DNA from 2 places in the Kitasatospora sp. NPDC059803 genome. Region 1 is predicted to be linked to the other one. Evidence: riboswitches for the same ligand, from Rfam matches in the RefSeq annotation. Region 1 holds a riboswitch; the other holds the start of a gene.
What was found. A riboswitch is a leader RNA that binds a small molecule or an ion and turns the genes downstream of it on or off. The one in region 1 is predicted to bind cobalamin.
Positions count from the first base shown of each region.

Region 2: linked by a shared signal. The riboswitch ahead of ACFV6I_RS16700 (ribonucleoside-diphosphate reductase subunit alpha) and the one ahead of ACFV6I_RS04745 (CoA-acylating methylmalonate-semialdehyde dehydrogenase) in region 1 are both predicted to bind cobalamin.

Region 1 is NZ_JBHWIJ010000017.1:19,314-26,262, reverse strand. It holds partial or broken gene ACFV6I_RS04750 (acyl-CoA dehydrogenase family protein) at 1-639, opposite strand, end outside; gene ACFV6I_RS04745 (CoA-acylating methylmalonate-semialdehyde dehydrogenase) at 647-2,146, opposite strand; cobalamin riboswitch at 2,363-2,554, opposite strand; gene ACFV6I_RS04740 (BlaI/MecI/CopY family transcriptional regulator) at 2,821-3,279, shown strand; gene ACFV6I_RS04735 (M48 family metalloprotease) at 3,270-4,217, shown strand; gene ACFV6I_RS04730 (MarR family winged helix-turn-helix transcriptional regulator) at 4,417-4,959, shown strand; gene ACFV6I_RS04725 (ABC transporter ATP-binding protein) at 4,963-6,477, opposite strand; gene ACFV6I_RS04720 (ABC transporter permease) at 6,474-6,949, opposite strand, start outside.
Region 2 is NZ_JBHWIJ010000088.1:19,248-26,196, reverse strand. It holds partial or broken gene ACFV6I_RS16705 (ribonucleotide-diphosphate reductase subunit beta) at 1-429, opposite strand, end outside; gene ACFV6I_RS16700 (ribonucleoside-diphosphate reductase subunit alpha) at 426-2,855, opposite strand; cobalamin riboswitch at 3,047-3,189, opposite strand; gene ACFV6I_RS16695 (hypothetical protein) at 3,611-4,624, shown strand; gene ACFV6I_RS16690 (glycoside hydrolase family 26 protein) at 4,765-6,219, shown strand; gene ACFV6I_RS16685 (hypothetical protein) at 6,381-6,949, shown strand, end outside.

The DNA of each region.
Region 1 (6,949 bases):
CGCGCCCGGCTGCGGGGGGGGGGGGGGGGGGTGTCCCCACACAAGATCCCCACCGGGGGCCCCCCCCCCCCCGCCGGCTCCGTCGCGTTCGACGACGAACGCGGACACCCCGCCGGCCCCCGGTCCGCCGGTGCGGGCCATCACCAGGTAGACCCGGGAGACGCCCGCGCCCGAGATGAACTGCTTGACGCCGTCGAGGACCCAGTGCGCCCCGTCCCGGCGGGCTCGGGTGGTCAGTGCCGCCGCGTCCGAGCCCGCGCCGGGCTCGGTGAGGCAGTAGCTGGCGGGGGTCGCCATGGCGCTGAGGCCCGGCAGCCACCGGGTGCGCTGGGCGTCGTCGCCGTAGCGGTCGATCATCCAGGCGACCATGTTGTGGATGGACAGGTAGGCGGCGATGGACGGGCAGCCGGTGGCCAGCGCCTCGAACACCAGCACGCCGTCGGCGCGGGTGAGCCCGGAGCCGCCGGACTCCTCGCGGACGTAGACACCGGCCAGGCCGACGTCCGCCGCCTTGCGCAGCACGTCCACCGGGAAGTGCTTGGCCTGGTCCCACGCGACCGCGTTCGGCGCCAGGTGTTCGCGGGCGAAGGCCCGGGTGGTCGCCGCGATGGCGAGCTGGTCCTCTGTGAGGTCGTGCACGGCGCCCTCAGCCCATCGTCGGGATGGTGAAGCTCGCGCCCTCCTTGACCCCGGAGGGCCAGCGCGAGGTGACGGTCCGGGTGCGGGTGTAGAAGCGGATCGAGTCCGGCCCGTGCTGGTTGAGGTCGCCGAACCCGGAGCGCTTCCAGCCGCCGAAGGTGTGGTACGCGACCGGCACGGGGATCGGCACGTTGACGCCGACCATGCCGGTGTTCACCCGGCGGGCGAAGTCCCGCGCCGTGTCGCCGTCCCGGGTGTAGACGGCCACGCCGTTGCCGAACTCGTGCTCGCCGGGCAGGCGCAGCGCCTCCTCGTAGTCGGCGGCGCGGAGCACGGTCAGGACGGGGCCGAAGATCTCCTCCCGGTAGATCCGCATGTCGGGCGTGACGCGGTCGAACAGCGAGGCGCCGAGGAAGTAGCCGTCCTCGTGCCCCTCCAGCCGGAAGTCCCGCCCGTCGACGACGAGTTCGGCGCCCTCCTCGACCCCGAGGTCCAGGTAGCCGCGGACCCGCTCCAGCGCGTCGGCGCCGACCAGCGGGCCGAAGTCCGCCGCCGGGTCGTCCGAGCGCCCGACCTTCAACGCGGCGATCCGCTCGACCAGTTTGGCCACCAGGGCGTCGGCCGTCTCCTCCCCCACCGGGACGGCCACCGAGATCGCCATGCAGCGCTCGCCGGCCGAGCCGTAGCCGGCGCCGATCAGCGCGTCCGCGGCCTGGTCGAGGTCGGCGTCCGGCATCACGACCAGGTGGTTCTTGGCGCCGCCGAAGCACTGCGCCCGCTTCCCGTGCGCGGCGGCGGTGGCGTACACGTACTGGGCGATCGGTGTGGAGCCGACGAACCCGACCGCCTGCACCCGCGGGTCCTCCAGCAGGGTGTCGACGGCCTCCTTGCCGCCGTTGACCACGTTCAGCACGCCCGGCGGCAGCCCGGCCTCCAGGAACAGCTCGGCCAGGCGCAGCGGCACCGAGGGGTCGCGCTCCGAGGGCTTGAGGACGAAGGCGTTGCCGCAGGCGATGGCGGGTGCGGCCTTCCAGAGCGGGATCATCGCGGGGAAGTTGAACGGCGTGATGCCCGCGACCACGCCGAGCGGCTGGCGCATCGAGTACACGTCGATGCCGGTGCCCGCGTTGTCGCTGAACTCGCCCTTCAGCAGGTGCGGGATGCCGGCGGCGAACTCCACGACCTCCAGGCCGCGTTGGATGTCCCCGTGGGCGTCGGCCACGGTCTTGCCGTGCTCGGCGGACAGCAGCCGGGCCAGTTCCTCCTTCTCCTGCTCGACGAGTTGGAGGAAGCGCAGCAGGACGCGGGCCCGCCGCTGCGGGTTCCACGCGGCCCATGCGGGCTGGGCCTGCGCGGCGTCGGCGATCACCGCCTCGACCTCGGCCCGGCTCGCCAGCGGCACCCGGGCCTGCACCCGGCCGATGTTGGGGTCGTACACGTCGCCGAAGCGACCGGAGGTGCCGGCGGTGGGCTTGCCGGCGACGAAGTGGGTCAGTTCTCGGACCATCGGGTTCCTTCTCTCGACAGGGGTGGGGAGAGGAGGAGGATCGGAGGCCGCCGCCGGTCGGCGGGCGCACGGTGGTGCGCCCCGCGACACGGGCGTGCGGCGGCGGAACGGAACGTCAGGGTGTCGGGGCCCCGGCGGCCGTGGGCACGGGACGACCAGGAGCGGCAGTGGAGCGGGAGCAGCTCGGAGTCATGCGTGTCGTCTCCATCCTCGTGGAAAACACGGATCACCCGCGGCCGGTATCCTGACTCCCGGATCACCGCACGCCCCCAGGCCTTCCCGGCTGGCTGCCAGTGGCCTTCGTCTGCGAGGACGAACTCCCCGGTCACAGTGGCGGGACCGTGCCGGACTCACACCGGCTTCCCTGACACCGCGGACCTGCCGTCGACCATATAGTTGGACGTCCTAGTAAGTCCAGAGGCCCGCACGCGCGTTGCGCCATCGGCTTTCCACCGCGCCGAGCGGCACGTGACCGGACGGTGTCCGCAAATCAGGCGCCCGGCAGCGCGGGGCCACGAGCCCGTAAAGTTAGCTGAGGCACACCTAAGCAACACAGGCCGGGCCCATCTTCGCCATACCGGCGCGGGCAGGCCTCGGCCGCCGACCGCTGTCGGCGCCGGAGGTGCGCCTGCCGGAGGTGTGCCTGCCGGGAGTGTCGGGACAGGGAGAACGATGTGAGGGTCGGTCGGGACGCCAGGCGTCCGCACGGGGAACTGGTCGCGGACGTGCTGGCGGTGTTGTGGGCGGCCGGCGAGCCGCTGACCGCCCAGCAGGTCAAGGAGGCGCTGGACCACGGGCTGGCCCGCACCACCGTGACGACGATCCTCACGCGCCTGCACGAGAAGGGGACCCTGGTCCGCAGCCGACCCGCGCGGTCCTTCGCCTACGCCCCGGTGGAGGACGCCGCCGGACTGGCGGCCGGGCGCATGCGCCGGGAGTTGGAGAAGGAACCCCAGCGGGACCTCGTGCTGAAGCGGTTCGTCTCCTCCCTGTCCGAGGACGACGAGGACGTGCTGCGCCGCCTGCTCCTCGATGCCCAGACCGAGGCCGAGGCCGGGGCCCAGACCGGGGCCAGGGCCGCGACCGCGGCGGACTCCGGCAGGCCCGGGCCCGAGGACGACGCATGGGCCTGATCCTGACGGTCGTCGCCCTGGCCCTGCTGCTCCCCTGGGCCGCGGCGCCCGCCGCACGCCGCCTGGCCCTGCTGCTCCCTCCGCGCGAGGCCTCGCTCGCGCTCACGGGCGCGGCCGTCCTGCTGGCGGGCGGCACCGTCGCGGCACTCGCCGGGCTGTTCCACGTCCCGTTCCTGGCAGGCCTGGAGCACCTGCCGCTGTCCGGCGTCGTCGCCCGGTGGCCGGCCGTGGTGCCGGTGTCCTGCGCTGCCGGGGCCGCGCTGGCCGTCCAGGCCGTACGGCTGACGCTGCGGTGGCGCGGGCACCGCGTGCTCCTCGCCCGTGCCTGGGGCCTGACCGCTGATGCGACGGGCGACGGCGACCTGCTCGTGGTCGCGGGCAAGGACGCCGAGGCCTTCGCCCTGCCCGGCCACCGGGGGCGCCCCGGCCGTGTCGTCGTCTCGGCCGGCATGCTGAGCGCGCTGGGCCCGGCGGAGCGCGCGGTGCTCCTCGCCCACGAGCGCGCCCACCTGCGCGGGCGCCACCACCTGCTGTCCGCCGCCGTCGACCTCGCCGCCGCCGTACACCCGGCGTTGGCCCGGCTGCGGGCCGACCTCGACTACCACCTGGAACGCTGGGCCGACGAGCAGGCCGCCGCCGCGGTCGCCGACCGGCGCACCGCCGCGACCGCCATCGCCCGGGCGGCCCTGGCCGGATCGCCGTCCGCCCGCCGAACCGCCGGGCCCCTGCTGTCCGTGAGCACCGGCCCCGTGCCCCAGCGTGTCCAGGCCCTCCTGGGCCCCGCACCCGCCCGCCCGACCGGCCGCAGGGCGCACGCCGCCGTCGCCCTGGTCGCCGCCGTCACGGTCGCGGCCCTGCTCAGCGCGGCCTTGGCCTACGGGCTGCACGAGTACGTCGAGTACGCGGCCCGGACCCTGAGGGCTCACGGCACGGTCTGACGACATCGATGTAGACCAACCGTGCGGGTCCGGGTATGGTGAGGCTCGGCTTACCCGTGCGGGTCTTGGCGCAGCCGCCCGCCCGCCGGCGATCAGAGGCCGCGTTCACTCCGGCCTCCGGGCTCGGCATCCCCGCGCGGGTGCCGCCACCATGGCCCCGGTCCGAGAACACGGCGGCCACCGGACGATGGGACCTGGTGTGTACGACGGGAGGACGGGCTCGACGAGCCCCTTCGAACAGACCGTCTACCTCCTGTCGACGGCCGGCAGGGCGGTCGACCGGCTGCTGGCCGACCGGCTCGACGCGAGGGGAATGGGCCCGGCCCATCAGGCGCTGCTGTCCGCACTCGCCCAGCTGGGGCCGCACGGGCGCCGCGACCTCATCGAGCACGCCGCCGCAACCGCAACCGCCGCAACCGGGGCCGACTCCGCCCAGGCACTGGACGACCTCCTGTCGGCAGGCCTGGTGCACTCCATGGTCGTCCAGATCGGCGGGCGGCAGGAGGTGCTGACGATCACCCCGGCCGGGCAGGCAGCGCTGGACGTGCTGCACGACGACGCATCCGCCGTACAAGGCGACCTGCTCGCCTCGTTGACGAAGGGCCAGCGCGCCGAACTCAACTCCCTGCTGCGGCGGGTGTGCACGGCGGCCGCCCGCGGCGCGGGACGCCGCACACCCTCGCCCTCGGGCCCCGGCTGGGTGCTCACCGGCGGACAGCGCCGACGGTGGATCTCCGAGTAGGAGTCAGCGGACGCCGGCGGGCTGCTGCGCGGTGAGCGGTGCGGGGTGGGGGCCCGCGAGGGGCAGGACGTGGTCGGCGTGGCCGGTGACGAGGGGGAGGTCATGGCTGACGAGGACCACCGCCAGGCCCCGGCTGGTGCGCAGGTCGTCGAGAAGGTCCATGAGCGCGGCGGCGGTGTCGGTGTCGAGGGCGGAGGTGACCTCGTCGCAGAGCAGGACGTCGGGTTCGGCGGCCAGGGCGCGGGCGAGGGAGACGCGCTGGCGTTGGCCGCCGGAGAGTTCGTGGGGGTGGCGGGTCGCGTAGTGCGGGGGCAGGCCGACGGCGGTGAGCAGTTCGGCGACGCGCTCCTCGCACCGGGCGGCGGGAAGGCCGAAGTGCAGCTTCAGCGGCCGGGTGAGGGTGGCACCGACGGTGTGGGCCGGGTTGAGGGCGCCGAGGGGGTTCTGGGGGACGAGCTGGATGCGGCGGCGCTGGTCGCGGCTGCGGCGCCGGTAGGACGGGGCCAGGTGTTCGCCGTGGAGGATGACGCTGCCGGACTCGGGCCGGTGAAGGCCGGCCAGGGTGCGCAGCAGCGTGCTCTTGCCGCATCCGGACGGGCCGGTGATCCCGGTCAGCGTGCCGGGCATCAGGGCGAGGTCGACGGCGGCGAAGACGCGGTGGCGGGTGCGGACCGTGCCGATGCCGGCGCTGAGCGCCTTCACCTCCACGACGGGCGGCATTCCGGAGGCGGCCCTGGTACGAACGCGTGCGGCCTGCACGGCCGTTGCCGGCACAACCCCGGCCACAGCCCCGGCCACCGCCGCAGCCCCAACCGCAGCCGGGGCCCCAGCCGGGGCCGCGGCAAGGCGGTCGGGCCACAGGGCCAGCACGTCGTCGGCGCAGCGGGCGACGAAGTCCGGGTCGTGACTGGTGAGGGCGATGGCGAGGCCGTCGGAGTCGGCGATCTCGCGCAGCAGGTCGGCGATGTCGTCGCGCAGGGCCGGGTCGAGGCCGGCGGTGGGTTCGTCGAGGAGGAGGATCTCGGGCCGTCGGGCGAGGGCGCGGGCAAGGGCGACACGCCGCTGCTGACCGCCGGACAGGCCTGCGGGGCGGCGGTGTTCGAGGCGCTCGCCGACCGGCAGGCGGACGGCGCGCAGCAGGTCGGGTACGGAGGTTCGGCGGCGGTCGGCGGCGGTCTCGGTCAGGAGGCGGTCGACGCGCATGCGCGGGTTGAGGTCTGAGCCCGGGTCCTGGCCGACGAAGGCGAGCTTGTGGCGGCGAAGGCGGCGAAGGTCCTCGGGCGGGAGGGCGAGGATGTCGTGGCCGAGGACGTCGAGGGTGCCGGTGGTGACGCGGGCGCCTGGTGGGAAGGCTCCGACCAGGGCGCGCAGGAGGGTGGTCTTGCCGGCGCCGGAGGGGCCGGTGATGGCGGTGACCCGGCCCGGGGTGAGGGCGACGGTGGCGTCGGTGAGCAGGGGCGTGCCCGCGAGGGCGATGGACAGGCCAGTGGCGCGGGCGGCGGGGGCGGCGGTGCTCACAGCGGGGTCTCCGGGGTCGGCCGGGCGGGGGCGAGGGCTTCGGCGGCGAGGTTGACGCTGATGGCGAGCAGCCCGATGGCCAGGCACGGCGCGCCGACCGCCCAGGGGTTGAGGGTGATCCCGGCGGCGTTCTCGCGGATCATCAACGCCCAGTCGGCTTCCGGGGGTTGGGGGCCGAGCTGGAGGAAGGCGGCGACCGAGACGATGTAGACGCCTTCGACGAAGCGCAGGCCGAACAGGGCGAGGAGGGTGGAGCGCAGGTTGGGCAGCACCTCGCGGACCGTCAGGTGCCACAGGCGTTCGCCGCCGACGGCCGCGGCCTCGACGTAGCCGGTGGCGGCGATGGGGGCGGCTGCCGCGGCGACGATGCGCACGGCGTAGGGAATGCCCAGGAGGGTGGCGGCGGCTGCGACGGCCAGGCGTCCCCCGGCGGGCCAGGCCAGGGCGATGAGCATGATGGCGAGGACGGAGG
Region 2 (6,949 bases), on a different contig from region 1:
CTTCTGGCGGATGGAGGGGATGTTCTCCACCGCGGCGAAGGCCGCGTTGCGGTCCTCGGGGTCGGGCAGGTAGGTGTCGAGCAGCGTCAGGTAGAACTGGACGTGCACGGCCTCCTCGAACAGCTGGCGCGACAGGTACAGCCGCGCCTCCGGGGAGTTGATGTGCTTGTAGAGGCTCAGCACCACGTTGTTGGAGACGATCGAGTCCCCGGTGGCGAAGAAGGCGACCAGGCGGCCGATGAGGTGGCGCTCGCCCTCGCTGAGCTTGGCCAGGTCGGCGACGTCGGAGTGCAGGTCCACCTCCTCGACGGTCCAGGTGTTCTTGATCGCGTCCCGGTACCGGTCGTAGAACGACGGGTAGCGCATCGGGCGCAGGGTCAGCTCGAAGCCGGGGTCGAGCAGCATCTTCTCGCGGTCGGGGGTGCTCACTGGCAGGCCTCGCAGGACTCGGGGTTCTCCAGGGAGCAGGCCAGCGCGGCCTCCTCCTCCGGGGTGAGGGTCGGGGTGTTCACCGGCACGGGCGCGGACGCGGACGCGGACGCGGGCGCGGCGGCGCGGGCGGCACCGGAGGCGGCCTGGGCGATCCGGGTCGCCGGGCGCGAGCGCAGGTAGTAGGTGGTCTTGAGACCGACCTTCCACGCGTAGGCGTACATCGAGCTGAGCTTGCCGATGGTCGGCGCCGCCATGAACAGGTTCAGCGACTGGCTCTGGTCGAGGTACGGCATGCGGGCCGCGGCCAGGTCGATCAGCGCGCGCTGGGGCAGCTCCCAGGCGGTGCGGTAGAGCGAGCGGACCTCGGCGGGCAGCCAGCCCAGCTCCTGGACGGAGCCGTTGGCCTCGCGCAGGGCGTCGCGGGTCTGCTGGTCCCAGACGCCGAGCTCCTTGAGCTCGCGCACCAGGTACGGGTTGACCTGGAGGAACTCGCCGGACAGCGTCTCGCGCTTGAACAGGTTGGAGACCTGCGGCTCGATGCACTCGTAGACGCCGGCGATGGACGCGATGGTCGCGGTCGGCGCGATGGCCAGCAGCAGCGAGTTGCGCAGGCCGGTCTCGGCGATGCGGGCGCGCAGCGCGGTCCAGCGGTCGGCCCACTGCGGGGCGGCCGTCGGGAAGTGGTCGATGTGCAGTTCGCCGCGGGCGGCGCGGGTCTCGCCGTAGGCCTCGTGGCGGCCCAGCTGCTCGGCCAGGTCGGCGGAGCGCTCGTACGCGGTGAGCATGATGCGCTCGGCGATGAGGGTGGAGAGCCGCGCGGCCTCGGCGGAGTCGAAGTCGATCCGCAGCTTGAAGAAGACGTCCTGGAGGCCCATCACGCCGAGGCCGACCGGGCGCCAGCGGGAGTTGGAGGTGCCGGCCTCGGTGGTCGGGTAGAAGTTGATGTCCACCACGCGGTCGAGGAACGTCACGGCGGTGCGGACGGTGGCGTCGAGGCGCTCCCAGTCCATGGCGCCGAGCAGGTCGTCGACGGAGGCCCCGGGGGCGACGTGGGCGCCGAGGTTGACCGAGCCGAGGTTGCAGACGGCGGTCTCGGAGTCGTCCGTGACCTCCAGGATCTCGGTGCACAGGTTCGAGGAGTGCACCGTGCGGCCGGGCAGCGCGGTCTGGTTGGCGGCGCGGTTGGAGGCGTCCTTGAAGGTCATCCAGCCGTTGCCGGTCTGCGCCAGGGTGCGCATCATCCGGGCGTACAGGGTCTGCGCGGGGATGGTGCGCACGGCCTTGCCGGCCAGCTCGGCCTTGCGGTAGGCCTCGTCGAAGTCGGAGCCCCACAGGTCGACGAGCTCGGGCACGTCGGCGGGGGAGAACAGCGACCAGTCCTCGTTGGCGTTGACCCGGCGCATGAACTCGTCCGGGATCCAGTGCGCCAGGTTGAGGTTGTGGGTGCGCCGCGCCTCCTCGCCGGTGTTGTCGCGGAGCTCCAGGAACTCCTCGATGTCGGCGTGCCAGGTCTCCAGGTAGACGCAGGCCGCGCCCTTGCGGCGGCCGCCCTGGTTGACGGCGGCGACCGAGGAGTCGAGGGTGCGCAGGAACGGGACGATGCCGTTGGACTTGCCGTTGGTGCCGCGGATCAGGCTGCCGCGCGAGCGGATGCGCGAGTAGGACAGGCCGATGCCGCCGGCGTGCTTGGACAGCCGGGCGATCTGCGCGTAGCGGTTGTAGATCGAGTCCAGGTTGTCCAGCGGGGAGTCGAGCAGGTAGCAGCTCGACATCTGCGGGTGCCGGGTGCCGGAGTTGAACAGGGTCGGCGAGGAGGTCAGGTACTCCAGCCGGCTCATCAGGCCGTACAGCTCGGCGACCTCGCGCACGGACTGCTCGCTGTCGCCGACCGCCAGGCCGCAGGCGACGCGGAGCAGGAAGTGCTGCGGGGTCTCGATGACCTTGCGGGTGATCGGGTGGCGCAGCAGGTAGCGGGACTGCACGGTGCGCAGGCCGAAGTACTCGAAGCGGTCGTCGCCGTGCGCGTCGATCAGCGCGTCCAGGGCGGCGGCGTGCTTGGCGACGAAGGCGGCGGTGGTGTCACCGATCAGGCCCTCGTCGTGGCCGACGGCGATCGAGGCGGCGAAGGAGCGCGAGCCCTGGCTGTTCGCCTCGTCGACGATCTCCAGGGCGAGCAGCCGGGCGGCCAGCTTCGAGTACTGGGGGTCCTCGGCGATCATCGACGCGGCGGCGTCCACGGCCAGCCCGCGCAGCTCGGCGAAGTCCGAGCCGGCGTGGCGGCCGCGCAGCGCGGCGGCGGCGACATGGCCGGGGTCCACCTGGGGGAGATCGACGCTGCGGTCGGTGAGCAGCCGAAGAAGCGCGCCGCCGGGGTCGGAGACCGTCGGGTCGGTGGGGGCGGGGCCGGTGCCCTGGGCGGGCAGGGTGGCTGAGGCAGCGGTGGTCAAGGCGCTCTCTCCTGGCGGCGATCGGCGGCGGTGATCGGGGGGTACCGGGCCGTTCGGGGCAGGGGAGCACGGCACGTACGCAGAAAGCGTCGCGCGACAGTGGCGTCCCCGGCCCGCCCGCGAGGCCCGGAAGGTAGTTCTCGTGCTGGCGCGGCCTCTGCGGGAGGGCCCGTGCGCACACCGTCGGCAGGTACTCGGACTCGCGGTGCGGCTGCTGGAGCCGCCCGCTCACCGCTGCGGGGCAGTCCCGGATTCGCACCGGGTTCCCCTGCATCGACAGCAGGATTGAGCATACATCTTGTGGTGTCTCTCTGATGCGACCCCACATGTAGTACGGCGCGGTGTGTCGGCGCGATAACCGGGGGTGCTGGGAGGGGGCGGGTCGTGGCCTTGGGGCGCCTCGGATCCGGGCTCCCGGGGCCCTGGTTCCGGGCTCCGGCGTCCTGGTTTCGATACGGAACGGTCACCGGGCGGACCGGCTGGCGGGGGCATGCCCTACGATCTGGGCGCATGAGCGAGCGAAGCGCCGAGGGGCGCGTTTCGCGAAGCGATCATCGAGCGAAGCGAGGGGGCGCGTGAGCGACGGAACTGGCGCACCCGGGCAGGGTCCGCAGGGAACGCCTCCCACCGGGCCGGGGGACGCGCACGGTCAGCAGCCGCCGGTGGTGCCCGGTCCGGTGTTGCCGCCGAGCGGGGGCTTCGGGCCGCCGCCGGCCTCGTACGGACCTCCGGTGCCGCCCGCGCAGCCGGTGGCGCAGCCCGGTCCGCCGGGGCAGCCTCCGCTGCCGCAGCCGGGCCAACCGGGGCAGCAGCTGCCGCCGCAGTGGCAGCCGAACCCCCAGCCGCATCCCCAAGGGCACCCGCAGGCGCACCCGCAGCCGTACCCGCAGCCCCAGGCGCCGCAGCGCGCCGAGCCGAACTGGCAGGCGCTGGCGGACCGCAACGCGGCGGACGACAAGCGCCGCCGCCGGTTGCGGGCCCTCGGCGTGGCGGTCGCGGTCGTCCTGGTCGGCGGCCTGGTCGCGGGCGGGACGGTGCTGCTGACGAAGGGCGACGGCGACAAGCCGCCCACCGGGCCGACCGCCTCGGCCTCCAACCGGCCGTCCTCCGCCGCGCCGAGTGCCGCACCGAGTGCCGCCCAGAGCGCCGCGCCAAGTGCCGCCGGCACCCCGGGCGGCGCGCCGGACGACCCGTCGAAGCCGATCTGGGAGGCCGCCACCGACCCGGCACCACAGGACGCGGGGGCGCTGTTCTCCGCACTCCAGGTGACGGTCAACGGCGCCACCTGGAACCGGACCTTCGTCTCGCTGGACTCGCCCTGCTGGGACGGGAACTCGACGACCGGCGGGCTCGGCAAGGTCCTCGGTGACCAGGGCTGCCAGAAGGTGCTCCGGGCGACCTACGTCTCCGGCGACAGCGCGGTGACCGTCGGCGTCGCGGTCTTCGACCACAAGATCCAGGCCGAGACCTCGATGAAGAGTTACACCGGCCACCTCAAGGGCGCCGTCGCGCCGGGCGCGCCGGCCTTCTGCGCCACGCCGGGCTGCACCAACACGCACAACACCCTGGGCCGGTACGCCTACTTCACGGTCGAGGGCTCGGCGAAGGGCGGCGACACCGCTGACGCCGCCGCCACCGCGGCGGCCGCCGGCTTCGGCGAGCACGTGAAGGGCCAGCTGCTCCAGCGCGCCAAGGCCGCGTCCGCGGCCGCGCCGGGTGCGCCGGGGGCCGCCGCGGCCGGCTGATCCGCCGTGACACTCCGGCCCCGGCGGGTTCGCTCGCCGGGGCCGGGGGAGTGTGGCAGGCTCTCGGGGCAGTCATTCGCACGAGTGTTCCGGTTGTGTCCGCCTGGGCCGGTGCCGGCGAGCAACCGGAGGAGCGGTCCGTGGCCCTGCCCAGAGCCCTGCGCGGCAAGCCCGCCGTCCTGGCCGCGGCCGGGGTCGTGGTGGCCGCGGGCGCCGTGGCGCTGTTGCAGCGTGACGGCCGGGCCGACGGCGAACAGCCCGCCCGCGTCCCGGTGGCGGTCGGTTTCTCCGGCCGCACCCTGCCGCCGGAGGTCGGCCGGGACCTGCTCGCCCGGGACCCGCAGGCCTCGCCGAACGCCCGGGCCGTCCAGCAGCTGCTCGCCGACCTGGAGGGGCAGGCCCGCACCGGGCAGAGCGGCGGGACGGTGATCGGCCAGCACGTCGAGGCGCACAACGAGCGCAACAACCCCGAGTACGGCGACTACCGCGGCACCAAGCAGGTCGGCTACTACTACAAGAAGGCCGCCGACCTCACCGGCAAGCTGCCCGGCTTCGTTGAGACCGACCTCGGCCCCGGCTACGGCCAGACCGGCTGGGGCGTCGGCGACCCGCGCTCCTACTCGGCCGGCCGGTGGCCCACCTGCCGGGCCGGCTGGCAGTACACCGACGACGCCGTCGACCTGCTCTCCGCCGTCTGGTCCGGCCACCCGCGCGCCGACGACGGCAGCTACGGCACGGCCGGCGTCCAGCACAACTGCGACGGCACCACCACCGAACTGCCCGACAACGGCGGGGGGCCGGCCGGGATCGTCGGCATGTCCTTCCACCAGCCCTACCCCGGTTCGGACGTCAAGTCCTTCGAGCAGGTGCTCTGTTCGAACTCCCCGGCCGCCAAGGACAAGGGCTGGTTCGGCCGGGTCGTCGACAGTGCGCACGACACCCCCGAGTACCGCGCGCTGATGACCGACCTGTCCTACCTGGCCGACCACCTGGAGTACCTGGCCGCCCACGACGTGCCGGTGCTGCTGCGCCCGTACCACGAGATGAACGTGCAGGACTGCGCCCGCAGGTTCTGGTGGTCGGGCCAGAAGCCGGCCGACTACCAGGCGCTGTGGCGGATCACCTACCGCTACCTGGTGGAGACCAGGGGCCTGCACAACCTGCTGTTCGTCTGGACGCCGGTGTCCTGGGACGGAGCCCCCGGCGCGGACCCGTGGGACTACTACCCGGGCTCCCAGTACGTCGACGTGGTCGGGGTGGACGACTACAGCGGCAGCCCCGCGCACCCGATCGGCACCGGCGAGGTGTGGACCAAGCGGTACTACGACGGGCTCGCGGCCTACGGCAAGCCGCGGATCCTGGCCGAGTCCTTCGCCGTCCCGGTCAACTCCCGCCAGCCGGACACGCTGCGGCGCACGCCCTGGACGATCTGGACGGTCTGGGGGCAGTCGCTCACCTCGGACAACCTGACGCCGGACCAGCCGCGCAACTCCGGCGCGGACGTCAACGCCACCTACCACAGCCCGCTGGCGCTCACCGGCGGCGCAGGCCCGTTCGGCGCGAACGTCGACTGGGGCGGCCTGCACGTCCGTTGAGCCGCCCCGTGCGTCCGCCGAGCCGGTCGCCGCGAGGTGTGCTACACCACTGAATTCCGTTGAACGGCCGGAATACCGTGTCCGTTGTGCCGTGTGGCATCCTGTGGCGGCGAAGCCGAGGGGCTGACGCCGGGACGGGCCCGGCGGGGCGGGGGTGCGGGATGGGACAGGCGCGTGCGATGCGCGCGGCCGGCGGCATCGCCGTCGGCTGGGGCGTGGTGCTGCTCGGCTGGGCGGCGTACAACTGCTTCGGCCAGGTCGGGTTCGCGACCTACGTCAAAGGCATCTTCTACTACGGCGGCACCTCGGTGGACGCCGAGACCGGCAGCCTCAACTACGGCCTGATCTACCTGGTTTCGGGAATCCTGCTGCTGCGCGGGCGCACCTGGGCGCTCGGGGTGGCGGCCGGCGTCGCACTGGTCGAGGGGTACAACCGGGTGCGCAGCCTGACCGGCGCACTCCTGGACAAGCCGCAGCGGGAGTGGTTCACCAGCACCACCGAGGGCGGCCTCAAGCTCGCGACCTTCGCGCTCGGCGTGGTCGTCACCGCGGCGCTGATCCTGCTGCTGGCCCGGCTGAAGTGGCGGGAGCGGGGGGCGTCGGAAGCCGCCGCGGCGTCGGGCGGACAGCTGCACTGGTCGCTGCTGCAGACGATCCCGGCCGAGCCGGCCCCGGGCCCGCAGCCGTTCCAGCAGCAGCAGCCGTTCCAGCACCAGCCCGCCTGGCCGCA